2 regions of the Carboxydocella sp. ULO1 genome follow, and region 2 is predicted to be linked to the other one. Evidence: a T-box and tRNA genes for the amino acid it is inferred to sense, from the RefSeq annotation. Region 2 holds a T-box; the other holds one or more tRNA genes.

Region 1 (15,591 bases), on a different contig from region 2:
GGGCAGGAAGTCACTGCTTTCCTAACCAGTGGCGCAGAAGAGGTTCTCGGAGGCAAGTTTTTCGTAGAATCCGACCCTGTAAAAGCTGCAACGGTTATTTATGAACATATTCAGGCCAAACGCAAGGGACTGGGCTTATAGGAGGCAGTGACAATGGCCTGTTTACAGCGAGAGATCGTTATTATCGGCAACAGCATTGCCGGGATTACTGCTGCCCAGGAATTGAGGAGGCTTGTTCCCTGGCGGAAAATCACTATCTTGACTGCTGAGACAGAGGGCGGATTTTATAGTAAACCGCTATTAACCTACTTTCTGGCTCAGAAAATCCAGTCTGAACAAATCTATATTAAAACGGCTGCGGCCATAAAGGAACAGGGGATTGAACAAATTACCGATTATAAAGTACAGGCTATTGATGTTAACCGGCGACTGATAGTTGATAAACAAGGAAAGGAAATCCAGTATCAAAAGCTATTGATTGCCAGTGGGGCTGACCCTGTGGCTATTGACTTGCCTGGCGTCGAACTCAAAGGTGTTACCCCATTACGTACATTGGAACATCTACAAATCATCAAAGCTAGATTACAGCAAACCCAGAAATGCGCTATCATTGGCGGGGGATTGGTAGGCCTTAAAACTGCCTGGGCTTTGCGGGAACTGGACAAACAGGTAAGCATGATTATTTCCTCCAGTTATCCTTTTTCCCAGGGCCTGGATACAAGAGCAGGTGAAATCCTGGCAGCTCATTTGATTGAACACGGGATAGAGCTAATTTTCGGGGACAACCCGGTCGCCTTCACTGGCAGTCCAGAACAGGGCCTAACCGCTCTGCAGACGGCCAGGGGCAGAACATTGCCAGCAGGACTTGCGGTTATCGGTAAGGGAGTTAACCCCAATAGCGATTTCCTTGGCCGGGAAAAAGGCATACCGGTTAACCAATTTCAGGAAACAGAGTACGAAAATATCTATGCTGCCGGGGATGTGACCCTGGCCAAAGAAAAAGTTACCGGGAAACTGCGTAACCTGGCCCTTTGGCCGGTAGCAGCCCGACAGGGTTTAATTGCTGCCAGAAATATGGCCGGGTATAAAACAGCCTGGGATGATTATCAACCGGGCAATTCTGCTCATTTTGGCAGTTTGCGGCTGATTACCGGCGGACTTTCACCTTTGACTCCAGCTGAGGCTGAGGTGGAGGTTATAAAAGATAGGGGGAAAGAATACCAGAAGCTTGTTTTCCTTGAAGGAACCCTGGCCGGATTTATTTTGCTTGGAGCATCGGCCCGGATTGCCGGACCTCTTTCCTGGGGTCTAGGGAGTTGGAAAAAAGCGCAAGCACTGGACTGGTTCAGCAGGAAAAAAGCTGTTTTTGTCGAATAAAAAACAAAAAACAATTTGGAGCTGAGATTATGCAAATTCGCTCAAGGATTTTGGCCGGAATGATGTTGTTCCTGCTTCTAAGTGGTTGCGCTAAAGGTGGTACTATTTCCGGAAATGATCAGAACTGGTTAGCAGCTGATGCCAGAGAGGGATTGCGGGCTGCCTGGGAGAGGGATTATCGCCTCTTGAGCATTGTAACTGGCAATATCAACCGGTTACGCAGTTCTGACCAGCCCGCCTGGATTCTCGGAAAAGCTACGGGAGCACTGGAAGCTTTTATTTATACTGAGGAACAGGAATATCAACGTTTGGATGAAAACCGTAATATTAGCGTGGAGATAAAAAAAGAGCTGGTTACTCCCGGGCTTTTAACCCAGTTGTTGCAAACCAGAGCGGTACTAACCCACATTAAACAGGATATATTTGATCCCTGGAGCCAGAGCCTTCTGACCAATCAAGCCTTAACGGTAGAACAGGAAAAAGCAATTGAGCAAACAAAAGAATTATTGCAAAAACTTACTGATATATATGAAAAACTGGCAGATGAATGGGAAAAAATGAATGGTAACCAGAGACAGGAATTAGTACAGGAGTTAGGGCAGGTACAGGAGCAACTGCAAAAATTGAGTTATCCCCGCAAGGGTTAAGATTGGCAGAGGGAGGCGATAGTGGTGCGGGCGTTGAATTTCTATTCTTCCAATTACCATGGTCATCTGTTATGTCGCAAGAAGAATTGTACCATCAGACTGGGAGATAAGAGAGAGAAATATAGTGAAGGTGATATCGTTTGGATTACTGCCGGTAATCGCTTTGAACCCCGCAAAAAAGTTTTTACTGCTGTCCTGGACAGAGTAATTGTCAAAAAACTTTCAGAGTTAAATGAAGATGATTTAAAAGGAGAAAGTCCGGATATTCGTTCTCTGGATGATGTAATCAAGTATCTTTCTGAGATTTACAAACGTCCAGTAGAAAAGGATGAAACTGTTACAGTCATCTATTTTTCCGAAATTCTCGAGTAAGAGATAATTCCTCCGTGAAAAGGAGGAATTTTTTTCTTTGACATTTTATTCCTTCTATTATATAATAAATAATGGTTTTGTAAATCGTAATGTAATAACCGGGGAGATGCAGATTTTATGAATTTTACTGCTTTTTTATCTGAAAATCGTAATTTTCGGTTTTTATGGTTAAGTCAGCTGATATCAGCGCTGGGGGACTGGATCAGCTATGTCGCTTTAACTCTTTTTGTAATTGACAGGTATTCCAATTCCGTACAAGCCCTTGCCTGGATTACCCTTAGCAAGACCCTGGCCATTCTGTTTTTTGGGCCGCTTGGTGGGGCAATGGCTGATCAACACAACCGGAAAAAATTGATGGTCATTGCGGATTTATCCCGGTTTTTCCTTACTCTTTTGTTGCTTTTTTCCCCTCCCCTCTGGGCCTTAACATTGATAGTTTTTGCCTTAAATATTTTATCGTGCCTGTTTACCCCGGCCTATTATGCTATTATCCCTGAACTGGTTGAGGAAAAAAATCTGCTGGCTGCTAATAGCATTAATGGTGTTACGGCAAACAGTGTCTGGTTGCTGGGGACTTTAATTGGTGGTGTCATGGTTGCTGCTATCGGCTACCGATGGGCCTTTTTATTTGATGCTTTGAGTTTTCTTTTATCAGCACTTTTTCTGGCTTTCATTAACTATCGTTCGCAGAAAACGGCTCATTTTTCTTTGCTTATGCCTTTTCAGCAAACCTATCAGGGCCTGCGGGAAATAAAAAAATCACCACCGCACTTAATCATGTTTGCAGTGGTGTTTGGCTTTTTCCTGGCCGGTGGTTTTTATAATTTTGTCCAGCCCTTGATAATTCGCAAGGAACTGGGACTGGCTGAAGTTTACTACAGTTACGCTCTTGCCCTCACTGGCGGACTGATGATTTTAACCTCTTTTTTACTGGGGAAATATGGTCAGAGAGTTCCTAGACCATTACTGGTACAAATTAGTGTCCTGCTGGGCGGGATAGCATTTATACTGCTGGGCTGGCAGATCAACTGGGCAACTGTAGTGATTGCAGCTGCTCTGGTCGGAATATCCAATTCCTTTGGCGGTCTGGGCATGCGAACATTTATGCAGGAAATAACACCTAATGAGCTCAGGGGCAAAGTTTTTGGTTTGATCGAACCAATTATCAATAGCGCCATGGCAATTGCTGCGTTTGGTGGCATGGTAGTATTGAAGGGACTGGGCTATAACTGGCCGCTAAAATTAAGCGGGATCTTCCTGATTTTAGTCTTGTTTTTGGCGACCGCATTAAATAGATATAATAATTTACAATCTGATTTAAGTCAGCAAAATATCTCTGCATAAAAGAGAAACCCCTGCTTTTGCAGGGGTTTTTGACTTATTGGTGCCGAAGGCGAGACTCGAACTCGCACGTGGGGTAACCACGCCAGATTTTGAGTCTGGTGCGTCTGCCAGTTCCGCCACTTCGGCAGGATTTGGAGGCGGCGGTCGGAATCGAACCGACGCATATCGGTTTTGCAGACCGCTGCGTTACCACTTCGCCACGCCGCCATATTTAAGAAAATGGAGCGGAAGACGGGATTCGAACCCGCGACCCTCGCCTTGGCAAGGCGATGCTCTACCACTGAGCCACTTCCGCCTGCGAAAGATAGTATAAACTATCAGTAAAAAGAAGTCAAGTAGATTTAGAATTCTACATATATATGTAACACCCAGGGGGTTTTGGGAGGAAAGGAGGCGACCTCAATGGATTTTTTACAAAAACTGGAATTATATCGACAGCAGCAGGAAGCTTTGGCCTGGGAAGGCACCTTCAAAGACTATTTGCAGCTAGTCAAAGCAAGACCTTATATTGCTCAGCTTTCCCATGCCAGAATCTATAACATGATTAAAGATGCTGACATTGAAGAGGAAAATGGGGTAAAAAAATACAAGTTTTTTGCCGAAGAAATTTTTGGTTTGGAAAAAACCCTGGAGAAGCTGGTAGAGGAATATTTTCACTCAGCAGCGCGACGCTTGGATGTGCGTAAGCGCATTTTGCTTTTAATGGGGCCTGTCTCAGGGGGAAAATCAACGATTGTAACCATGCTCAAAAAAGGCCTGGAAAAATATTCGCGCACTGATAGAGGGGCGTTATACGGGATAAAAGGTTGCCCCATGCATGAAGAGCCATTACACCTGATTCCGGAAGAACTGCGCCCGGACTTTGAGCGGGAATATGGGGTTTATATCGAAGGTAACCTCTGTCCTGTTTGCCGTTTACGTTTACAAACGGAATTCAACGGACAGATCGAATTGATGCCGGTAGAAAGGGTAATTTTTTCCGAGGAAAACCGGATTGGCATAGGTACTTTCACACCTTCTGACCCCAAATCCCAGGATATTGCTGACCTAACAGGCTCCATTGACTTTTCTACGATTACTGAATATGGTTCTGAGTCTGATCCCCGGGCTTATCGCTTTGATGGTGAGCTGAACATTGCCAACAGAGGGATCATGGAATTCCAGGAAATGTTAAAATGTGACGAAAAATTCCTCTGGAACCTGTTGAGCCTATCACAGGAAGGAAATTTCAAGGCCGGCCGCTTTGCTTTAATTTCGGCAGATGAAGTTGTAGTAGCTCACACAAACGAAGCTGAGTATAAAGCTTTTATCAGCAATAAGAAAAATGAGGCTCTGCAGTCCCGGATAATTGTCATCAGGGTACCTTATAATCTGAAAGTTTCAGAAGAGGTCAAGATCTACGAAAAATTAATTCGCAACAGTGATATGAAACATATTCACATTGCTCCCCATGCTTTACGGGTAGCTTCTATTTTCTCTGTGCTCAGCCGCCTGAAAGAATCCAAGAAACAGGGAATGGACCTGGTCAAGAAAATGAAGCTTTATGATGGAGAAGATGTAGAGGGATTCAAGCAAAAAGATGTAACTGAACTGCTGAATGAGAATCCTGATGAAGGGATGAGCGGGGTTGATCCGCGTTATGTAATTAACCGAATTTCCAGTGCGCTGGTGACCAAGGATACAACCTGTATCAATGCTCTTGATGTACTGCGGGCTCTTAAAGATGGACTGGATCAGCATCCATCCATTACCAAGGAGGAAAAAGAGCGGTTGATCAATTTCATTGCCATTGCCCGGCGGGAATTTGATGAGATCGCTAAAAAAGAAGTGCAAAAGGCTTTTGTCTATTCCTATGAAGAGAGTGCCAGAACCCTGTTCCAGAACTATCTTGATAATGTAGAGGCCTATTGCAATGGAGTAAAATTAAAAGATCCCATTACTGAAGAAGAACTAGATCCAGATGAGAAATTGATGCGTTCCATTGAAGAACAGATCGGGGTTTCGGAAAATGCCAAGAAAAGTTTTCGGGAGGAAATCCTGATTCGCCTTTCCAGTTATGCCCGGCGGGGAAAAACTTTTGATTACAACAGTCATGAACGCCTTAAAGAGGCTATTGAGAAAAAACTCTTTGCCGACTTGAAAGATGTAGTTAAAATTACAACCTCTACCCGTACTCCCGATGCGGAACAGCTAAAGCGTATTAACCAGGTATCCAAGCGCCTCATTGATGAACACGGGTATTGCCCGGTCTGTGCCAATGAATTGCTAAAATATGTAGGAAGCTTACTTAACCGGTAACGGGAGGGGGTAATATGACATCGATTATCTCCCGGGACGATTGGTCACTGCATCGCAAAGGGTTCCTTGATCAACAAAGACATCAGGAGAAGGTAAAGGAAGCTATAAAAAACAATCTGGCAGATATTGTTAGTGAAGAAAGCATCATTATGTCTGATGGTAAAAAGATAATTAAAGTTCCCATTCGCTCCCTGGATGAATATCGTTTCCGCTATAATTTTAACAAGCAAAAGCATGTGGGCCAGGGTAAAGGAGACAGTAAAGTCGGTGATGTTTTGGGGTCAGATGTGAAAGCCGGCAAAGGACCGGGTAAAGGCCCCGGCGCCGGCGATCAGCCTGGGTTTGATTATTATGAAGCAGAAGTAACGGTAGATGAGCTGGCAGCATTGATTTTCGAAGATCTGGGCCTACCCAATCTGGAACAAAAAACGGCACCAGAGCTGGAGAATGTGAAATATCACTTCAATGATGTCCGCAAAGTGGGTATTACGGGCAACCTGGATAAGAAAAGAACACTTCTGGAGAATTTGAAACGCAATGCATTAAAGGGAATTAAAGGAATTGGCAAAATCAGCAAAGATGACTTGCGATTTAAAACCTGGGTGGAAAAATTTGAGTATCACGCCAATGCAGTAGTCCTGGCTATGATGGATACTTCCGGGTCAATGGGGCCCTTTGAAAAATACATTGCTCGCAGTTTCTTTTTCTGGATGGTGAAGTTTTTGCGTACAAAATATAAAGCGGTAAATATAGTGTTTTTAGCCCACCACACTGAGGCTAAAGAGGTCACAGAAGACGAATTTTTTACTAAAGGCGAATCAGGGGGTACGCGCTGTTCCTCGGTGTATAAACTGGCCCTGGATATTATTGAAAAACGCTATAGTCCCCAGGATTATAATATTTATGCCTTTCATTTTTCGGATGGCGATAATCTGGCTTCAGACAATGAATTGTGTGTCAAGTTGTTACATCAGCTGGCAGAACAATGTAATATGGTTGGCTATGGAGAAATTGTCGGGCCCTATTACCGGCATAGCACTCTATATTCTGTTTTTAAGCGGATTAACCATCCTCGTTTTGTAGCTGTAACCATAAAAGATAAAACTGGTGTCTATCCAGCCCTGAAAGCTTTTTTTGGACCCCAGGCTGATATGGCATAAAAGGGGGGGTAACGGTGGCAGATAAACAGGAAATCAAAGCTCTGCAAAAAGCTATTAGCGAAATCGAAGCCATCGCCCTGGATTTTGGTCTGGATTTTTTTGATATGCGTTTTGAAATTTGTCCTGCCGATATTATCTATACTTTTGGAGCATATGGGATGCCTACCCGCTTTTCCCACTGGAGTTTTGGCAAGGCATTTCACAAGATGAAAACTTCCTACGATTACAACTTGAGCAGAATTTATGAACTGGTAATCAATTCTAACCCCTGCTATGCTTTTTTGTTAGAGGGAAACAGTTTAGTGCAAAATAAAATGGTAATAGCCCATGTCTATGCCCATTGCGATTTTTTTAAAAATAACCGCTGGTTTGCCAGAACAGATCGCCAAATGGTGGACATTATGGCTGTGCATGCTCTGCGGATTGCCGACTATGAATTTCATTATGGTTTTCGGGAAGTGGAGAAATTTCTTGATGCTGTTCTCTCTATTCAGGAGCATATTAATCCACACCAGATTAAGGAGAAAGACGGCAGGCCTGTCAAAGAAAAAAAGCCAGAGCCTGCTGGGTCCTATGCTGATCTCTGGCAACTGGATAGCAGAGAAATACAGGACCAAGAAGAGGAGGAGGAAAACAATAAGAAGCTGCCGGAAAAAGATTTGCTGAAATTCATTATGGAAAACTCATTGGATTTAACGGACTGGCAACGGGATATAATTGCTATGATTCGCAGTGAAATGTACTATTTCTGGCCCCAGTTGGAAACTAAAATCATGAATGAAGGCTGGGCTACTTTCTGGCACGTCCGGATTATGCGGGAATTGGCTCTAACCGAAGATGAGGCTATTGAATTTGCTAAACTCCATGCTGGCATCAGCCAGCCTAATCCCTATCATATCAATCCCTACCTGGTAGGCTGGCGTATCTGGGAATATCTGGATAAAAAATACGGCCGGGATGAGCTGTTTCTGATCAGGGAAGTGGATCATGATCAGTCATTTTTGCGAAATTATTTAAATGAAGAGCTGGTAGAGGAACTGGACCTTTATCTTTATCAAAAGGTGGGGCAAAACTGGCAGATAACAGAGAAAAAATGGGAACAAATCAGGGATAATCTGGTCTTTAGCTTGAATAATTGTGGATTTCCTTATATAGAAGCGGTAGATGGGGATTATAACAAACGGCATGAGCTGTATCTCTTACACAGGTATGAAGGAATTGAGCTGGATACAAAATATCTGGAAAAAACCTTGCATTATGTCAGTTTCCTCTGGGGTCGACCGGTACATCTGGAGACAGTTATCGACAATAAACGCGTTCTTTTTACCAGCGATGGTTTCAGAAGCAGCAAGCGATTATTGTGATTGCTTGACTTTTCAAACTATCTTATTTATAGTGGAAGCAGTGAAGTTGCAGGAATTCTATGGTAATGAGGAGTCAAAAAGAGATGGATAGGCGTCAATTGAAGCTGGCCCTGGTCTACCAGCTGGGGCCAGCCAAAGCCATCAATTACTATTATGCTCAGGGGCAAAAGATCAGCTTCCGGTTGGAGTGTGACCCTTCTACCCTGATGGAAGAATTACAACTGCAGGGGATCTGGTGGGTAACTGATGAAGATGAGGAATATCCTGCGGCTTTGCGGGAATTGCATCAGCCGCCCCTTCTTCTTTTTGGCCAGGGGGACAAGCAAGTTTTAAAGAAACCCATGATTTCCGTAATCGGCAGCAGAAAAGGTACCGAATACGGGCGACAGGTGGCTGTGCAGGTTAGTAATCAGCTGGCTGCCTGTGGCTATGTAGTGGTTTCAGGGCTAGCCTATGGCATAGACAGCTTTGCTCACCAGGGAGCTCTGCGTTCTGGTCTGACCATTGCGGTCCTGGGCAATGGGCTGGGACGCATATATCCGGCTGCAAACCGGTCCCTGGCGGAGAAAATCATAAACCGGGGCTGTTTATTGTCCGAATTCTGGCCGGGAACAGAGCCTAAACCCTGGCATTTTCCCATGCGCAACCGCATTATTGCTGGTTTAGGTCAGAAGCTGATTGTGGTTGAGGCAGCAGAAAACAGCGGTACCTTGATTACTGTAGATTACGCCCTGGAACTGGGACGGGAAGTCTGGGCGGTCCCTGGACCCATTACCAGTATATATTCTAAAGGAACCAATAACCTGATAAAACAGGGAGCCATGCCGCTTTGTGACCTGGAGGATCTGGATTTACCGCCGGTAAAGGAAAATACTGCAGATTCAGAACTCCCGACCAGAATTTTATCCTTAATTAACCGGGGCTTTACCGATGCGGTAGCTTTGGCCCGTGAACTCAATCTGAATCTGGATATAGTCATGGCGGAATTAACCAGAATGGAACTGCGTGGACAGGTTATTCGTTTTGGCAACAATTTTTGGGCGTGAGGTGTTGATTGTGGCAAAAACCCTGGTGATCGTTGAATCTCCAGCTAAAGCAAAAACTATCAACAAGTTTTTGGGCAGAGGTTTTAAAGTAGCAGCTTCCATGGGACATGTACGCGATTTGCCGAAAAGTCAGCTGGGAATAGATGTGGAAAAGGATTTTGCTCCTAAATATATCGCCATCAGGGGTAAAGGGGATTTGATCAAATCCCTCAAAGCTGAGAGCAAAAAAGTAGATCAAGTTCTGCTGGCTACTGACCCGGACCGGGAAGGGGAAGCCATTGCCTGGCACCTGGCTAACTTGTTAGAACTACCTCCTGAAGCCAGGTGTAGAATTGAATTTAATGAAATTACCAAAGCAGCCATTCAAAAGGCCGTAAAACAACCACGCCAGCTGGACTGGCATCGCATTGATGCCCAGCAGGCCCGGCGCGTACTGGACCGTCTGGTGGGTTATTCCTTGAGTCCATTTCTCTGGAAGAAGATCAAAAAAGGGCTTTCAGCCGGACGGGTGCAATCTGTTGCGGTGCGGTTGATTTGTGATCGCGAGGAAGAGATTCGCGAGTTTGTTCAGGAAGAGTACTGGAGCCTGGAAGCCATTTTTACTGAACCAGGGCAGACTCATAAACTGGTAGGGAAGCTGGTACAAATCGGTGACCAGAAAGCGGAAATTAAAAATCGGGAAGAGATGGAAAAAATCCTGGCGGACCTGGCCAGTATCCAGCAGGTTCAGGTAACAGCAGTGAAGAAGAAAGCCAGGTTGCGTCAACCGCCTGCTCCCTTTACTACCAGTACACTGCAGCAGGAGGCCAGCAAAAGGCTGAATTTTTCCACCCGCAAGACTATGCAGCTGGCTCAGCAGCTGTATGAAGGGATTGAACTGGGAAAAGAGGGAGCTGTCGGTTTAGTCACATATATCCGAACCGATTCGGTCAGGATTGCAGAAGAGGCACAGCGAGAAGCGGCGGATTATATCAAAACCGAATTTGGCAATGCTTACCTACCGGAAAAGCCGCGACAATTCGCCAGCAAAGGTAAAATTCAGAATGCCCATGAAGCTATTCGGCCTACTTCTATGAGCAGACCGCCGGAAAATATCAAGCAGTTTTTGACCAGAGATCAGTACCGGCTATATAAGCTGATCTGGGATCGTTTTCTGGCCAGTCAGATGGCTCCAGCTCAGCTGGAAACAACCAGCATCGATGTAGACATATCACCATATTTGTTCCGTATTACCGGTACGGTGGTGATTTTCCCCGGATTTATGAAAATTTATCAGGATGAGGAGAAGGAAGAGGAAAAACAGATTCCCCCTGTATTTGAAGGGCAATGGCTGGAATTAAGAGAACTGAAACCGGAACAGCATTTTACCCAGCCACCACCCCGTTACACAGAAGCTTCTCTGGTTAAGACTTTGGAGGAACTGGGGATTGGACGTCCATCAACCTATGCTCCGACCATCGAAACCATTCAGAAACGGGGCTATGTTACCAGGGAACAAAAACATTTTTATCCTACCGAACTGGGACAAATGGTAGTGGAGTTATTAAAACAGTTTTTCCCGGATATTATTGATGTGGAATTTACTGCAAAAATGGAAGAGGATCTGGATAAAATTGAAGAAGGGGAAAAGCGCTGGGTAGATGTAGTCCGTAGTTTTTATGAGCCTTTTCGAGAAGAATTGCAGCAGGCGGAAATAAAAGCTGAAAAAATTGTGGTAGCGGATCCGGTGGTTGAGGAAAAATGCCCTAATTGTCAGGCTAATCTGGTGATCAAAACCGGGCGTTTTGGTAAATTTTTGGCCTGTCCTAATTTTCCGGAGTGTCGTTTTACCAAACCCTTGCTGGAGGAAACGGGGGTATTGTGTCCTCAGTGTGGTGGTATGCTGGTGAAAAGGCGGAGCAAAAAAGGAAGAACCTTTTTTGGCTGTGTTAATTATCCGGAATGTGATTTTACGGTTTGGAACGAACCGGTACCGGAGAAATGTCCCCAGTGCTCTGCGCTAATGGTGAGAAAAAGCAAGAAAATAGCAGAGTGTATTAAATGCAAAACTAAGGCCCAGGTATCTTAGGAGGAAAGAAAGTGGCTACGATACAGGTTATTGGAGCGGGATTAGCTGGTTGTGAAGCCGCCTGGCAGGCGGCGAATCTAGGTGTAAATGTGGTTTTAAAGGAAATGCGGCCGTCTAAAATGACACCGGCCCATCATACCGGTTATTTTGCTGAGCTGGTTTGTAGTAACTCTCTGAGAGGCAATGCTCTGGAAAATGCTGTGGGTTTGCTTAAAGAAGAGATGCGCCGGCAGAACTCTCTCATAATGCAGGCGGCGGAAAAATATCAGGTGCCGGCTGGTGGGGCCCTGGCGGTCGATCGGGAGGGCTTTTCCCGTTACATAACGGAAACCATTCATAAACACCCCCGGATCACTGTTATTCAGGAAGAAGTAACCGCCATTCCGGAGGAAGGGATTGTGATTCTGGCTTCGGGGCCGCTGACTTCTGCTGCCCTGGCAGAGGCTATTCTGAAGTTTACCGGGGAAGATTATTTGTATTTTTTTGATGCCGCAGCCCCCATCGTAACCAGGGAATCTCTGGATTTCAGCAAGGTGTTTGCTGCTTCCCGTTATGGCAAGGGGCAGGGGGATGAATATTTGAACTGCCCACTGGACGAACAACAATATCTGAGATTCTGGCGTGAGCTGGTAGAAGCAGAGAAAGCACCGGTAAAGGATTTTGAAAAACAGATTTTTTTTGAAGGCTGTATGCCGGTAGAAGTGCTGGCAGCCCGGGGGGAAAAGACATTGCTCTTTGGGCCCATGAAGCCTGTAGGACTTATTGATCCCCGTACCGGTAAACAGCCTTATGCAGTGGTACAGTTGCGTCAGGATAATGCCGAAGGGACCCTCTATAACCTGGTGGGTTTCCAGACTCACTTGAAATGGGGGGAACAGGAGAGGGTTTTCCGCTTGATTCCCGGGCTGGAAAAGGCGGAATTTGTCCGTTATGGTGTAATGCATAGGAATACTTACATAAATTCCCCCAGAATTTTATTACCTACTCTGCAAACCAGGAAAAGGACGACTTTGTTTTTTGCCGGGCAGATTACCGGGGTCGAGGGCTATGTAGAATCAGCGGCAGCGGGCTTAATTGCCGGTACCAATGCGGCCCGTTTGGCCATAGGACAAGAACCGCTGGTCTGGCCCCGAACCACTGCCCATGGGGCATTGATTCATTATATTACCAGTGCCCGGCCGGATAATTTTCAACCGATGAATGTAACCTATGGCCTTTTCCCGGCCCTTGCAACCAGGATAAAGAACAAGAAAGAAAGAAATCTGGAACTGGCCAAACGGGCCCTTGCGGATTTGGAGCAGTTCCGCTACCGATGGGGGTGATTGGTTTGTTAAAGGGAACGACGATAGCCGCTGTCCGTAAGCAAGGGATTACTGCTATGGCCGGTGACGGGCAGGTAACTTTCGGCAATGCCATGATTATGAAACACCAGGCCTGCAAAGTGCGGGAACTTTATGGTGGTAAAGTGCTGGCCGGTTTCGCCGGTTCGGTAGCTGATGCCTTTACCCTTTTTGAAAAGTTTGAGAGCAAACTGGAGGAATTCAGGGGAAATTTAACCAGAGCTGCTGTCGAGCTGGCCAAAGAATGGCGGCGGGACAAAATCCTGATGAAACTGGAAGCCATGATGATTGTGGCTGATTTGCAACAAATACTGATAATCTCCGGGAACGGTGAAGTGATTGAGCCTGATCAGCCATATATAGCTATTGGGTCAGGAGGCGCCTATGCAATGGCAGCCCTGAAGGGTTTGTATCATCATTCCGCACTGCCTGCAGATAGCATGGCAGAAGAGGCTTTAAAAATCGCTGCCTCTCTCTGTGTATATACCAATGAGCATATTACTGTGAAGCGGATAGGGGGGTAAGACCGTGCAGGAACTGACTCCTAAACAGATAGTACAGGAACTGGATAAATATATAGTGGGTCAGCATAAGGCTAAAAAAGCTGTGGCCATAGCACTGCGCAATCGGATCAGGCGGAAAAGGCTGCCCAGAGAACTTCAGGAAGAAGTGCTTCCTAAAAATATTATTATGATCGGTCCAACCGGAGTGGGTAAAACCGAAATAGCTCGTCGGATTGCCAAACTGGTGAATGCTCCTTTTGTTAAAGTGGAGGTTACGAAATTTACGGAAATCGGTTATGTTGGCCGGGATGTAGAGGCAATGGTAAGGGATCTGGTGGAAACGTCCATTCGCATGGTCAAAGAAGAAAAAATGCAGGAAGTGGAAGAACGCGCCTATGAACTGGCTGAGGAGCGGTTACTGGACATAATTGCCCCTCGAACTCAGCAAAATTTGAACCGCAAAAATCCTTTCGAATTATTTTTTGGTAGCAATCAGGAAGAGCAGGAACCGGTACAGGTATCAGAACAAGATGAACTCCAGCGGGTTCATCAGCGCCAGTTACTAAAAGCAGGCAAGCTGGATAATATGTTGATTGAAATCGAAATCGAAGAAACTAACCGCCCGGTGGTGGAAGTTTTTTCGGGAAGCATTGAGGATATGGGTTTGAATATTCAGGATATGCTAAGCGGCTTCCTGCCCAGGAAGAAGCGAAAACGGAAAGTAACTGTAGCGGAAGCGAGAAGAATATTGATGCAGGAAGAGGCACAGAAACTCATTGATATGGATGAAGTGATTGCAGCAGCGATTGAGCGAGCAGAAGAAACAGGAATAATTTTTCTGGACGAAATTGACAAGATTGCAGCCAGGGAACAGACTGGTGGGCCAGATGTGTCGCGGGGTGGGGTTCAGCGGGATATATTGCCGATTGTGGAAGGTTCAACCGTCATGACCAAATATGGGGCCATCAAAACAGATCACATGCTCTTCATTGCTGCTGGTGCCTTTCATGTTGCGAAACCATCGGATTTGATTCCAGAACTGCAAGGAAGATTTCCAATCCGGGTTGAATTAGAACCATTGAGTGAACAGGATTTTTTACAAATTTTAATTGAGCCGCAGAACTCATTAATCAAGCAATATACAGCTTTGCTGGCTACAGAAGGCATAGAAGTTAAATTCTCTGAAAATGCCCTTGCTGAAATAGCGAAAATAGCTTATACTGTAAATGAAGAAACAGAGAATATCGGGGCACGAAGATTACACACTATTTTGGAAAAAGTTCTGGAAGATATTGCCTTTGCTGCTCCGGAAACTGAGGAAAAACATATTACTATTGATGCCGAATATGTCAGAAAAAAGCTGGCTGATGTGGTGCAAAATCGGGATTTGAGCCGATATATTTTATAAACACTATTCTTTGGAGGGACAGCAGGAATGGAAGAAATGGAAATACTTTTAGAGAAGACGAGGAAGATCAACCGACTTTTACAGAAAGCAGCGGGCAACCCTGTAGATTTTGAAGAAATGGCCAAAGTTTTGTGTGATTGTGTAGATGCCAATGTTTACATTGTGGGAAGAAGAGGAAAAGTACTGGGCCATGCGTTTATGAAAAAATTCGAATGTGACACCATGGTTCAGATCGTGGAACAGGCAGAGCGGTTTCCTGAGGCATACAATGAGGCTCTGCTTAAAGTTTCTGATACTTGTACTGATTTTCACCAGCGGGCCAACACCTGTGTTTTTGAAGGCGGGCATACCTGTATATTCAGTGGGAAGCGTACAACGGTAGTTCCCATACTGGGTGGCGGTGACCGCCTGGGCACTCTGGTCCTGGCTAAATTTAATACTGAATTCAGTAATGCCGATTTAATCCTGGCCGAATATGGTGCGACTGTTATTGGAATGGAAATCCTCAGATCTAAAGCCGAGCGAGTAGAAGAAGAAGCAAGGAAAAAAGCGGCTGTTCAAATCGCTCTGGCTACCCTGTCCTTCTCGGAACTGGAGGCAGTTGAGCATATTTTTGAGGAACTGGGCGGGGAAGAAGGATTGCTGGTGGCCAGCAAAATTGCTG
Region 2 (11,671 bases):
TGCATTTTATTGTATAGCACAAATTTAATCTACTAAATAATTTATTACAATTAAACTAAAAATGTCAATACTGGATAAAGAATATTTTAACATACATCCACCACTTGACCACCGGTAATAACCTGCAGTTGCTCCAGGGTTACTGGCACAGCTGAATTGGGAGTACCGGCAGCAGCATAGACAAGCGGAAATCTCTGCATACTGATATCCAGATATACCGGCAGGGGCTGGGAGAGAGCAAAGGGACAAACTCCGCCAGCGGGATAGCCGGTATAGTGCAGGGCCTGTTCGGGGTTAGCAAAACGGATTTTGCGGGCTCCGGTTAAGGCCTTTAATTTTTTGGTATCCACCCTGAGATCTCCACAGGTAACTACCAGCAGGGGCTTCTCATCAGCCAGGAATACCAGGCTTTTAGCGATTTGGGCCGGTGTCACCCCTAGCGCCCTGGCAGCCAGCTCACTGGTTTCGGTACTGACCTCAAACTCGATTACCTTTATTCCCAGCTGGAATTGATCCAGAAATTCCTGAATCCGTTGATGAACTGGATTTTGCAGGGTTTGTACCACCATCGTCTCCCCCTCATCTCCTTTTTTAGAGTCAGTATAAAGAAAAATGGGAGAAAATGCAAGGCACTCGCCATTTTTGCCTGTTTATGCTATAATGGGCGGAGAAAACTGTCAACAGGGGTTAACCGGGATGGAAGCAGTTACCTTTATTCAACAACAAGTAAAAGGAGAACGCTGGCAGCATATTGAAGGGGTACGCCAGCAGGCCCGCCGCTTGGCCCTTATTCATGGACTGGAGCCGGAAAAGGCGGAACAGGCGGCCCTCTGGCATGATGTCGCCCGCGATTATCCTCCGGAGCGGTTGCTGGAACTGGCCCGGCAGCAGGGGCTGGAACTGGATGCCGACTGGCTGGCTGTACCCATGCTTTTACATGGGCCGGTGGGAGCGCAGCTGGCGGCTGAACAGGGGGTAAGGGACAAGGAAGTTTTGCAGGCCATTGCCCGTCATACCCTGGGCCATCCGGAGGCGACAGCCCTGGACAAGCTGTTGTTTGTGGCCGATATGATCGAACCGGGACGGGATTACCCTGGAGTGGAGGAATTGAGACTGCTGGCAGCCAGGGATCTGGAAGGGGCCTATCTGGCCGGGCTGGATCATACTCTCCGCTATTTGCTGGAGCGCCAGCAATACATCCATCCGCTGGCGGTTAGGGCCCGCAATGCCCAGTTACTAAGACTTAAGGCAAGGGAGGTAAAATAAGTGTCTGAGCAAGAGACCAGAAAGTTACTGGATTTGATTAAAGCCGGTGCCGAAGACAAGAAAGCCCGCAATATCACTATTCTGGAACTGGGTGAACTCTCAATTATGACCGATTATTTTGTCATCATGAGCGGTAATTCCACCACCCAGGTGCGGGCTATCGCCGATGGGATTGAAGAGAAGGTCAAGGAAGGCCTGGGGGTAATTCCCCTGCGGCGGGAAGGCCTGCGTTCTGGCCGCTGGATTTTGCTGGATTATGGTCAGGCGGTGGTGCATGTCTTTCTGGAGGAAGAGCGCCAGTATTATAACCTGGAACGTCTCTGGGGCGAGGCTAAGCGCCTTGACAGTTAAGCCGCTTTTCAGTATAATATCGGACAAAATGGTAATTTAATGGCGATGAAGGGGAAGAGTACCTTATTAGCCGGTTGACAGAGAGCCGCTGGCTGGTGGAAAGCGGTAACCGCCATAGGGGAACTGGCCCCGGAGCTGGAAAGGCGAACCCGCTGGCAGTAGTCTTTCCCGGCCGCCGCCGTTACCGGCAGCAAGGGGATCGGGCTTTTTGAGTCCGGTCAATTTGGGTGGTACCGCGGAAGCAAGGCCTTTCGTCCCAAGGGGGAGGAAAGGCTTTTCTATTTGGCAAAAATAAGGAGGAGTGGACTGGATGGAGCAGCGCTATAATTTTGCTGAGATCGAACCGAAGTGGCAGGCCCGCTGGGCGGAGGAAAAGCTCTACCGGGTAGAAGAAAGTCAGGACAAGCCCAAGTATTATTGTCTGGAGATGTTCCCTTATCCCTCCGGCAATTTGCATATGGGGCATGTGCGCAATTATTCCATCGGGGATGTGGTGGCCCGCTTTAAAACCATGCAGGGTTACCAGGTACTGCATCCCATGGGCTGGGATGCTTTTGGCTTGCCGGCAGAAAATGCGGCAATTAAGCATGGGATTCATCCGGCGACCTGGACCTGGTCCAATATTGACAATATGCGGCGGCAATTAAAGGGCATGGGGATCAGTTATGACTGGGACCGGGAGGTAGCTACCTGTCATCCCGGCTATTATCGCTGGACCCAGTGGCTGTTCCTGCAATTCTTCAAAAAAGGTCTGGCTTATAAGAAAAAATCGGCGGTTAACTGGTGTCCTTCCTGTGCCACCGTGCTGGCCAATGAGCAGGTGGTGGATGGGCACTGTGAACGCTGTGATTCCCAGGTTACCAAAAAGGACCTGGAACAGTGGTTCTTGCGCATTACCGATTATGCGGAACGTTTGCTGAATGACCTGGAAAAACTGACCGGCTGGCCGGAAAAGGTCAAGATTATGCAGGAAAACTGGATCGGCCGCAGTGAAGGGGTGGAAATCACCTTTGGCATCAAGGGGCGGGAGGAAACCATTACCGTCTATACTACCCGACCGGATACCATTTTCGGGGTAACCTATATGGTGCTGGCCCCCGAACATCCCCTGGTGCCGGAACTGGTAAAAGGCCAGCCCCAGGAAGCTGAGGTTATGGCTTTCCGGGAAAGAATGAAAACCCTGAGCGAAATCGCCCGCACATCCACGGAAGCGGAAAAGGAAGGGGTTTTCACCGGGGCCTATGCCGTCAATCCCCTGACAGGCAAGGAAGTACCCATCCTGATTGCCAATTACGTCTTACTGGATTATGGTACCGGGGCGGTAATGGGGGTTCCAGCCCATGATCAGCGGGACTTTGAATTTGCCCGCAAATACAAGCTGCCGGTGGTTGTGGTAATCCAGCCGGAAGGGGAAGAACTGGATGGTGCCAGCATGACCGCGGCCTATGCCGGGGAAGGCAAGCTGGTCAACTCCGGGGAATTCAATGGCCTGCCCAATGAAGAAGCCTGGGATAGAATCGCCGAAACCATTGAGGCCAGAGGACTGGGGCGCAAGCGGGTTAATTACCGCTTGCGGGACTGGCTGATTTCCCGCCAGCGTTACTGGGGTGCGCCTATTCCCATTGTCTACTGCGATAGTTGCGGGATTGTGCCGGTACCGGAAGAACAGCTGCCGGTGCTGTTGCCGGAAAATGTGGATTTCAAGCCCGGGGGTCAGTCACCTCTGGCGGAATGCGAGGAATTTGTCCACACCACCTGTCCGCAGTGCGGCGGAGCCGCCCGGCGGGAAACCGATACCATGGATACTTTTATCTGCTCATCCTGGTATTTCCTGCGCTACACTACCCCACGGGCTACAGATGTGCCCTTCGCCAAAGAGCTGGTAGACTTCTGGATGCCGGTGGACCAGTATATCGGCGGGGTAGAACATGCTATTTTGCATTTGCTCTATAGCCGTTTCTTCACCAAGGTTTTGTATGATCTGGGTTTGGTCAGTGTGGATGAGCCCTTTACCAATTTGCTCACTCAGGGCATGGTGCTGAAGGATGGGGCCAAGATGTCCAAGTCCAGGGGTAATGTGGTCAGTCCGGAAGAGATTATGGCCAAATACGGGGCTGATACCGCCCGGCTCTTCATCCTTTTTGCTGCTCCCCCGGAACGGGATCTGGAGTGGAGTGACCAGGGGGTAGAAGGGGCTTACCGTTTCCTGAACCGGGTCTGGCGCCTGGTTCACCATTACCATCAGAATCTGGCCGGAGTCAGCGCCTACCAGGGTGGGGAACTGAGAGCTGAGGACAAGGAGTTGCGGCGGCAGCTGCATGCCACCCTGAAAAAGGTTACCGATGATATCTCCCAGCGCTTCAATTTCAACACCGCCATCAGTGCCATCATGGAACTGGTCAATGGCCTCTATAGCTACAAGGACAAGGTAACTGAGCCCAATCTGGCGGTAGTCAAGGAGGCGCTGGAGTTGCTGGTCATCATGCTGGCTCCCTTTGCCCCGCATATTACTGAGGAATTGTGGCAGGCTCTCGGCCACACTGACAGTGTCCATCGCCAGAGCTGGCCCCGGGTGGATGAGCAGGCCCTGGTGGCTGAGGAAATTACCCTGGTGGTGCAAATCAATGGCAAGGTGCGGGATCGGGTGAATGTGCCCGCTGGCCTCAGTGTCCAGGAACAGCAGGAGGCGGTACTGGCCCTGCCCAAAGTTAAAAGCTGGCTGGAAGGCAAGACGGTGGTCAAAGTCATTCCGGTACCCAATAAACTGGTGAATATCGTGATAAAATAACCAGAGCGGGACTGTCTGGCGGGACAGTCTCCTCTTTTTTGCAGGAAAAAATCGGCCGAGGGAGAAGTATAGAGGGTGGAGGGGATTTGAGTTGTGGCAAGGATTGCGACTTAACTGGCAGCAAGCGTCAGCGACCCTGCGTTTTTTGCTGCTGGCCCAGTTTTTTGGACAAATGGGCCGCGGGATGTTTGAAGTTCTCTATAATCTGCTATTATTAAAATACGGATATACTACGGCCTTTGCCGGACAGGTGATTGGACTGTCAGCTGCGGTTACAGCCGTGATGATGCCCCTGGCCGGCCGGCTGGGGGACCGGCGGGGGCGGCGGACTTTGCTTATCCTTGGCCTGGCTGGCACCGGACTCTTCCTGGTCGCCCGGGCTTATACCAGCAGCCGCTGGCCGATTCTGGGGCTGGCGGTTCTTAGTGGTCTGACTTATGCCCTGGTTCAGGTCAATTTATATCCGGCCATTTCGGAATTGACTGGCGGCCGGGAACGGTCCGATTTTTTCAGCCTGGTTTTTGCGCTGCAGTTGCTGGGCGGTTTGGGCGGAAGTATCCTGGGCGGAGCCATCTCCGACTTGTTGCAGTTCTGGCAACTGACGGAAAAAACGGCTTTGCAGCTGGTGCTTACTCTGGCGGGGCTCTTAATGATACTGGGGGGCTGGCTGCAAAGCAGGAGCGGGGATTGGTCCGGGCCGGGCCAGGATCAGTACCGACAGGATCAGTCTTTGGCCTGGTCCAGGGAAGACCGGAAGGCAATGCTGGGGATTATCGGGTTTGCAGCCTTGATCGGTATTGGGGCCGGGTTGTTCATACCCTATATGAATATCTATTTTCGCCAGAGCTATGGAGCCAGTTACAGTGCCATCGGCCTGATTACTGGCCTGGGCCAGGCTACTACTGCATGGGCTGTCCTGCTGGGCAATGCCTGGGCTAAACGCTGGGGTTTTGTACGGACTATTATTGTTTTGCAGCTGGCTTCCCTGCCCTTTGCGGTAGGATTAGGTTATACACCTAATTTGCTCTGGGCAGCTCTCTTTTTCCTGGCGCGTATGGCCTTGATGAATGCTGCCCATCCGCTGGTGCAAAATATTACCCTGACGGCAGTGGCCGCAGATAAACGCGGGCTGGCTTCTTCCCTGAACGGCACTCTCTACCAGGCGGGCTGGGCCGTGGGAGGGCCGCTGACCGGTTATTTGCTGCACTGGGGAGGTTACCAAGCCGTCTTCTGGGGTGTCGGTTTGTTATATCTGGTAGGTACCGGCTGGTTTTATCTCTTTTTTGGCCGGCCATTGAAGGAGGAAGGGGAATGAGCAAGTGGCTAATTGTCAATGGCGATGATTTCGGATTATCTCCCGGCATCAACGAAGGGGTACGGCGCTGCCACCGGGAAGGGATTTTGACCAGCACTACCATCCTGGTCAACCAGCCCTGGGCCCGGGAGGCGGTGGACCTCAGCCGGGAATGTCCGGCCCTGGAAATGGGTGTGCATCTCAATTTGACAGTGGGCAAGGCCCTGACTGACGGCCGCCAGTTTGAACCCTATCCCGTTTTGTATGAACGCCTGCAGCGGGCCAGTGCCGAAGAGATCGCTCGTTTCCAGGAATGGGCGGAAGCAGAATGGCTGGCCCAGATTCAAACGGCCCGCAGCTGGGGCCTGGAACTGAGTCACCTGGATTCCCATCATCATGTCCACGGTTGGCCCTGGTTACGGCCGGTAGCACTGCACCTGGCCCGGCTCTTTGATTTACCCCTGCGGGCTCCCCAGGAGGAGGCTAAAGCCTTTTTCCGGCAGCAGGGAGTAGCAACTCCCGACTTTTTTGTGGAGCATTTTTTTGGTGCCGGGGTGACCAGGGAGAATTTTGAAAAAATCTTACAGGGGATGGCTGCTGGTTTTACAGAAGTGATGACCCATCCGGCGGTACCTGACTGGCAACTGCTGGCCATCAGCTCATATACCGAAAACCGGGGGCGGGAACTGGAGATTTTGCGCTGGCCGGGCTGGCAGGAAATAATGGCTGAGCTGGGAATTACTCCGGGTCACTGGCGTGATATTATGAGGAATTGGTAAAAGCGCATGTCAAAAATTTTACTTTGAAGGATGTTACTTTCAGTTATAATTTATTTAAATCTTTTAGAGTCAAAATATGAGCTGTTCCTCACAAGAAAGGTGATAACAGTGAAACGAAGTTATTTATGTTTGCACGAATTACCGGTTTTTCAGGGTTTGGATAGATCGGAGTTTGCTAGTGTTTGTATTAGTACAACCAAAAAAAAAATTCCAAAAGATAATTTTCTGTTCTATCAAGGTGAGCTTGCTAACACTATTTATTTAGTTAAAGCAGGGAAACTTAAACTTGTACAGATTAATGAGGAAGGGCGGGAAATAATCATTGAAGTAATAGGGCCTGGAGAAATAATTGGTGAGGAAGCATTGTTTCAAAAGGAGGAACAGAAGCATCTTTTTAGTGCAATTGCAATGGATGAAGCCATGGTATGTTGCTTTAATCGCAATCAGTTCGAGAAATTACTTCTACAAAACCCTGGTTTAGCAATAAAAATTATTAGTTATCTTGGACAAAAATTATATAAAATGACACAACACTTTAGTGAAGTAGTTGGCACATCAGTTAAGGATAAATTATTGCGACTATTTTTTAAGTTAGCAGATGTGTATGGACGGAAAACATCTAATGGAATAGTTATAGAATTGGAAATTACCCAACAAGAATTGGGTGATATGATAGGGGCCTCACGGGTTATGGTAAGTTATGCTTTGAAAGAATTGCGCAATTCAGGCATCATTATCCGATATGGAAAAAACTATATTCTGAAACCTGGACATTGTCTTGAAAAATATTGGGGTTGATAGGAAGTAATAAAGGGGTGGATATCCACCCCTTAAAGTGCTTTATAAGCTGTAAAAGATTTTACGTATAATTATTTTATATTTGTGATAAGCTGCAAAAAATGAAAAATGTAGTAAAAAAATTTACAACTTTCATAATTTGCTCGGCTTATAATAAACTTGTAGCCAAACAATCAGCTATAAGGAGGCGGGTGTTGTGGTAATCACTAAAGAAATTCAAGAATTAATCCCTATTGCTCCTATTATTCCTATTGTCACAGTATCTAGTAAAGGAGAACCACACTTGATTGTAGTAGGCAAAGTAAAGGAGGTGCGTGATAGCGATATTTTAGTTTTTGATATCTATAAAATGCAAACTACGCAACAGAATATCCTTGAAACTGGTAAAATGCAAGTAGTTATTGCCAGCCGGGAAGGTACTCCCAGGGGCTATCGTATTACCGGAAAAGCGCAGGTAGAAGGAAAACAAGTTTTGTTTAAAGCGGAAAGAGCGGAGCCGTTATTATAAAATAGAATGTGCAGTTATAGGACGCACCGGAATTAATCCGGTGCTGTTGTTTCAGTAATGTTTGTTTAATTTATATAATGTAGAAAGGGGGAAAATAAATGGCTCTTATCCTTGGTTTTAGTGGAAGTCCCATACCTAACAGTAATCTTGACTTTGTTATACGTGAAATTCTCCAGGCAACAGGACATAAAACTGAATTCATAAAAATCTCTCATCATAACATAAGGCCATGTCTGGGATGTTTTAAATGTGTTTCCACAAATAGGTGTGTGCAAGATGATGAAATGAATAAATTTCTGGAAAAAATTATAGAAGCGCAAGGTATTGTTATTGGGGGGTTTCCTACATTTTTCAGTTTGAATGCTTTAACCAAAACTTTTCTTGAGCGATGGTATCCACTTAAGCATAGGAGAATGTTAACTCATGGAAAATATGGAGTCACCGTAGCTGGAGGCTTTCGAGATGCTGCCAAAGTCAAAGAATATATTAATTCCTTTTTTAAATGGTATCAAATGGATTTGGTTGGAGATATTCAAATATCTGGTAATGCTCCCTGTCTTTTCTGCGGCTACGGGGAAGACTGTTTATACAGTAATGTTCCCCTTTTCTACGGAAGCAACAGAATTCGACCTGAAATGTTCTTTCAAGCTAAGGAAGACAAAGATTTACTGGAAAAGGCCAGAAGTCTTGGGCGCAAACTAGGGGAAAAAGTTTTAATAAAAGCGTAATAAGAACACAGGAGGTAAGCAATGGAGAAAGAACAGATTTATGAACTGATGCGCAGCCGGCGCAGTATCCGGCTTTACAAGCCCGACCCTATTCCTCAGGAGACGCTGGAGCGGATCATTGCCGGGGCCCTCTGGGCCCCCTCGGGGATGAACAAACAGGACTGGCTGGTGGTAGTGGTAACCGGCGAGAAAAAACAGGAGCTGATTCGCCTGTTTGGCGAAGGGGGAGAATATTTACGGGAACGGCTGGAACAGCTCTTCCCCCCCAAAATGGTCAATCTGACTATGCAGTTCTTTCGCACTGGCGGCAATGCCCAGGCCATCGTGCTGGTCTATGTACCCAGGGAACAGATAAAGATTTCGCCTGACATGAATCTTAATGAGCGCCATGCTGCCGAACATGATCGCATGGGCGCGATCCAGAGCGCTTCAGCCCTGATTCAGAACCTGTTGCTGCTGGCGCATGCCGAAGGGCTGGGTTCCTGCTGGCTCAATGGGCCTCTGTTCGTGCAGGAGGAAATCAACGCCTTGCTGGGTATCAAGGATAAGGAACTGGTGGCTGCCGTAACTCTGGGCTGGCCGGATCAGCAACCACCGGTACCACCCCGCAAACCGGATCGCGTCCTCTGGTACAAATAAACGACAAAATCTCCCAAAAAAGCCCCCTTGTTCCCGGGGGCTTTTCTTTTTTACAATGGGAGAGAGGTGAGAAAATTGGTCAGGAAAGTCATCATTGGTCTCTGTGCCGGTTTGGCCTGCTTTTTACTGGGCTGGCAAACCGGGCGGCTGGTGGAAAAAGAGCCGGCAGCCATGGTGCTAAAGGCGGACAAGCTCTTGAACCAGGTTAAACTGCCGGTTGATGCCAGCCTGGTGCCCGCAGCTCAGCCCCGGGTGGAGGAAGAAAAGCAAGAGCAATCCCTGACGGAGGTAAAAAAGGAGGCGCCGAAAAAGGTACAGACCAGAACAAAAATTAAAAATAACCAGCAAACGCAGCAGGTGGTGAACATTAATCAGGCTACCGCTGAGGAACTGGAGAATCTGCCTGGTATCGGTCCGGCCCTGGCCCGGCGAATAGTGGAATATCGCAATCAGCATGGTCTCTTTACTGATAAAGAGCAGTTACTGGCTGTGCCGGGCATCGGGCCGAAAAAGATGGTGGAACTCCGGCCCCGGGTCAGGATATGAATCCCCTGGTTGGAACTGCCCTCAGCTACGCTCTGGTGCTGCTCAGCTGGGAACAGGGGGGATGGCTGTTCTGGTTTGCTTGCCTGTTGGCCCTGCTGGCCCTTTTTAGCTGGCGGCCCCGGAAGATTCTACTGCCCATCGGGGCAGGGATAGTGCTGGCGGGGCTGGTGCTGGCTCTCTGGCAATATTCCTTTCCTCGCTTGCCCTGGCAGGAGGGGCAAAAGGTGACTGTGGAAGGGGAATGGCTGGAAACCAGTCCGACAGCTTATGGCTGGAAAGGCATCCTGCGTACTGATGCTGGCAAAGTGCTGGTCTATACCGGGACGGAGATCGGGGCAGGGCGCCGGGCCCGGGTTAGTGGTAAGGCGGAACAGCCGCCCCCGGCCCTCAATCCCGGCCAGTTCGATTACCGGCGCTATCTCTGGCACCGGAAGATCAGCTGGCAAATCAAGGCGGACAGGGTGAGTGACCTGGGGCCAGGCAGCAGTTGGCGCCTGGCTCTGGCAGGGCTGAGGGGACAAATCAGCCAGCAGGCACTAAACAATGCGCCGGGCCGCAGTGGCACCTTGCTGGCAGCCATGGTCTGGGGTCAGGAGCAGTACCTGGAGTCAGAGACCAGAGATGGACTGAACCGGGCGGGGCTGGCCCATCTCCTTTCTGTTTCCGGCTTCCATGTCTCCCTGCTGGCGGTGCCGGTCTGGCTCTGGAGCCGCCGGCTGGGGGGCTCGCCCTGGTGGCGGCTGGGGGCAGCTCTGACCCTGGCCCTTTTTTATGGCGCTCTTTCCGGTTTTGAGCCACCTGTACTCAGGGCGCTGATTATGCTGGCTCTGGCCATGCTGGGCCGGGAGCTGGGCCAGGGCAAAGATGATGAAGCCGGATTAGCCCTGGCTCTGTTTCTGACTTCCTTTACCCAGCCCTTGCTGATTACGGAAGCTGGTTACCAGCTGACCTTTCTTGCCACCTGGGCCTTGCTGGTGCCTGGGCGGCAGCTGAGGGGGCGCTGGGCCTGGCTGTCTTTGCCCCTGCTGGTACAGACCTTCACTTTACCAGCACTGATTTACCACTTCCACTACTTTAATCCCTGGTCCCTGCTGGCCAATCTGCTGCTAACCCCGGTGGCTACACTGACTCTCTGGCTGGGGTTTCTGGCCGGGAGTCTGGGCTGGTTCTGGCCCCTCTGGGGACAGGCCCTTTATCCGGCAGCAGCGTTGCCGGCCCTGCTGTTGCTCGCTGCTGCTGACCTGATCCAGCAGTTGCCGGGGGCCCGGTTGGTTTTTCGGGGCTGGTCGGCGGCTGCTACCGTCCTGTTTTTGCTGGTGCTGGCCTGGTTTTTACGGGGCGGCTGGGCGGGCAGCAGTGGCCTCTGGCTGCGGGGTTGGGCCTGGCGGCTATTGCCTGGTCGCTGGCGCTACGGACTGGCGGTAGGGCTGGTAATAGGCTGTTTTAGCCTTTACTGGCGCTGGTCCCAACCGGCTTTGCAGGTTACCTGGCTGGCTGTAGGGGAAGGGTTTGCTGCGGTAATCACTACCCGGACCGGGGAAACCTATTTGCTGGATGCCGGCCCAGCCGGCAAGCGGGTAGTAGGGGCCTATCTGGCCCAGGCGGGAATTGATCATCTGCGGGGAGTCATCATTACCCACCCTCATGCTGACCATTATGGGGGTCTGGAGGAGCTTATGGGGAAGGTGAGCATCGACTGGCTGGCAGCGGGGCCGGGAGCCTGGCAGGAACCGGCGCTGGCTGCCCTGGGGCAGAGCTGGCAGAGGGAGGGAACCCGACTACTCACCTGGCAGCAGGGGGAAGACAGACAGCTGGCCCCTGGTATGCGCCTCAGGGTATTAATGGCCAGAACAGCAGGAGAGGATTGGAATCAGCGCTCCCTTGTGATAGAATTGAAAAAGGACAATTACTCCCTCTTGTTTACCGGAGATGCCGATCGTCAGGGGCTGGACCAGCTGGCCAGTGCCTACCGGC

Evidence for each region. The T-box of region 2 lies ahead of leuS (leucine--tRNA ligase). A T-box ahead of a tRNA ligase gene usually reads a tRNA of that ligase, here a tRNA-Leu.
Region 1: it encodes a tRNA-Leu, which carries the amino acid that the T-box ahead of leuS (leucine--tRNA ligase) is inferred to sense. The anticodon was not compared.

The regions. Positions count from the first base shown of each region.
Region 1 is NZ_BDLQ01000021.1:110,007-125,597, reverse strand. It holds gene cooS (anaerobic carbon-monoxide dehydrogenase catalytic subunit) at 1-141, shown strand, start outside; gene ULO1_RS04730 (NAD(P)/FAD-dependent oxidoreductase) at 154-1,377, shown strand; gene ULO1_RS04725 (hypothetical protein) at 1,407-2,024, shown strand; gene ULO1_RS04720 (ASCH domain-containing protein) at 2,049-2,396, shown strand; gene ULO1_RS04715 (MFS transporter) at 2,514-3,740, shown strand; tRNA gene ULO1_RS04710 (tRNA-Leu) at 3,779-3,866, opposite strand; tRNA gene ULO1_RS04705 (tRNA-Cys) at 3,873-3,947, opposite strand; tRNA gene ULO1_RS04700 (tRNA-Gly) at 3,961-4,035, opposite strand; gene ULO1_RS04695 (PrkA family serine protein kinase) at 4,143-6,038, shown strand; gene yhbH (sporulation protein YhbH) at 6,053-7,198, shown strand; gene ULO1_RS04685 (SpoVR family protein) at 7,213-8,562, shown strand; gene dprA (DNA-processing protein DprA) at 8,646-9,608, shown strand; gene topA (type I DNA topoisomerase) at 9,619-11,676, shown strand; gene trmFO (FADH(2)-oxidizing methylenetetrahydrofolate--tRNA-(uracil(54)-C(5))-methyltransferase TrmFO) at 11,688-12,998, shown strand; gene hslV (ATP-dependent protease subunit HslV) at 13,004-13,540, shown strand; gene hslU (ATP-dependent protease ATPase subunit HslU) at 13,545-14,927, shown strand; gene codY (GTP-sensing pleiotropic transcriptional regulator CodY) at 14,964-15,591, shown strand, end outside.
Region 2 is NZ_BDLQ01000012.1:31,488-43,158, forward strand. It holds gene ULO1_RS03090 (YbaK/EbsC family protein) at 87-569, opposite strand; gene yqeK (bis(5'-nucleosyl)-tetraphosphatase (symmetrical) YqeK) at 697-1,266, shown strand; gene rsfS (ribosome silencing factor) at 1,267-1,617, shown strand; T-box leader at 1,654-1,879, shown strand; gene leuS (leucine--tRNA ligase) at 1,928-4,405, shown strand; gene ULO1_RS03110 (MFS transporter) at 4,497-5,720, shown strand; gene ULO1_RS03115 (carbohydrate deacetylase) at 5,717-6,478, shown strand; gene ULO1_RS03120 (Crp/Fnr family transcriptional regulator) at 6,587-7,276, shown strand; gene ULO1_RS03125 (pyridoxamine 5'-phosphate oxidase family protein) at 7,473-7,784, shown strand; gene ULO1_RS03130 (flavodoxin family protein) at 7,883-8,512, shown strand; gene ULO1_RS03135 (nitroreductase family protein) at 8,534-9,151, shown strand; gene ULO1_RS03140 (helix-hairpin-helix domain-containing protein) at 9,227-9,697, shown strand; gene ULO1_RS03145 (DNA internalization-related competence protein ComEC/Rec2) at 9,694-11,671, shown strand, end outside.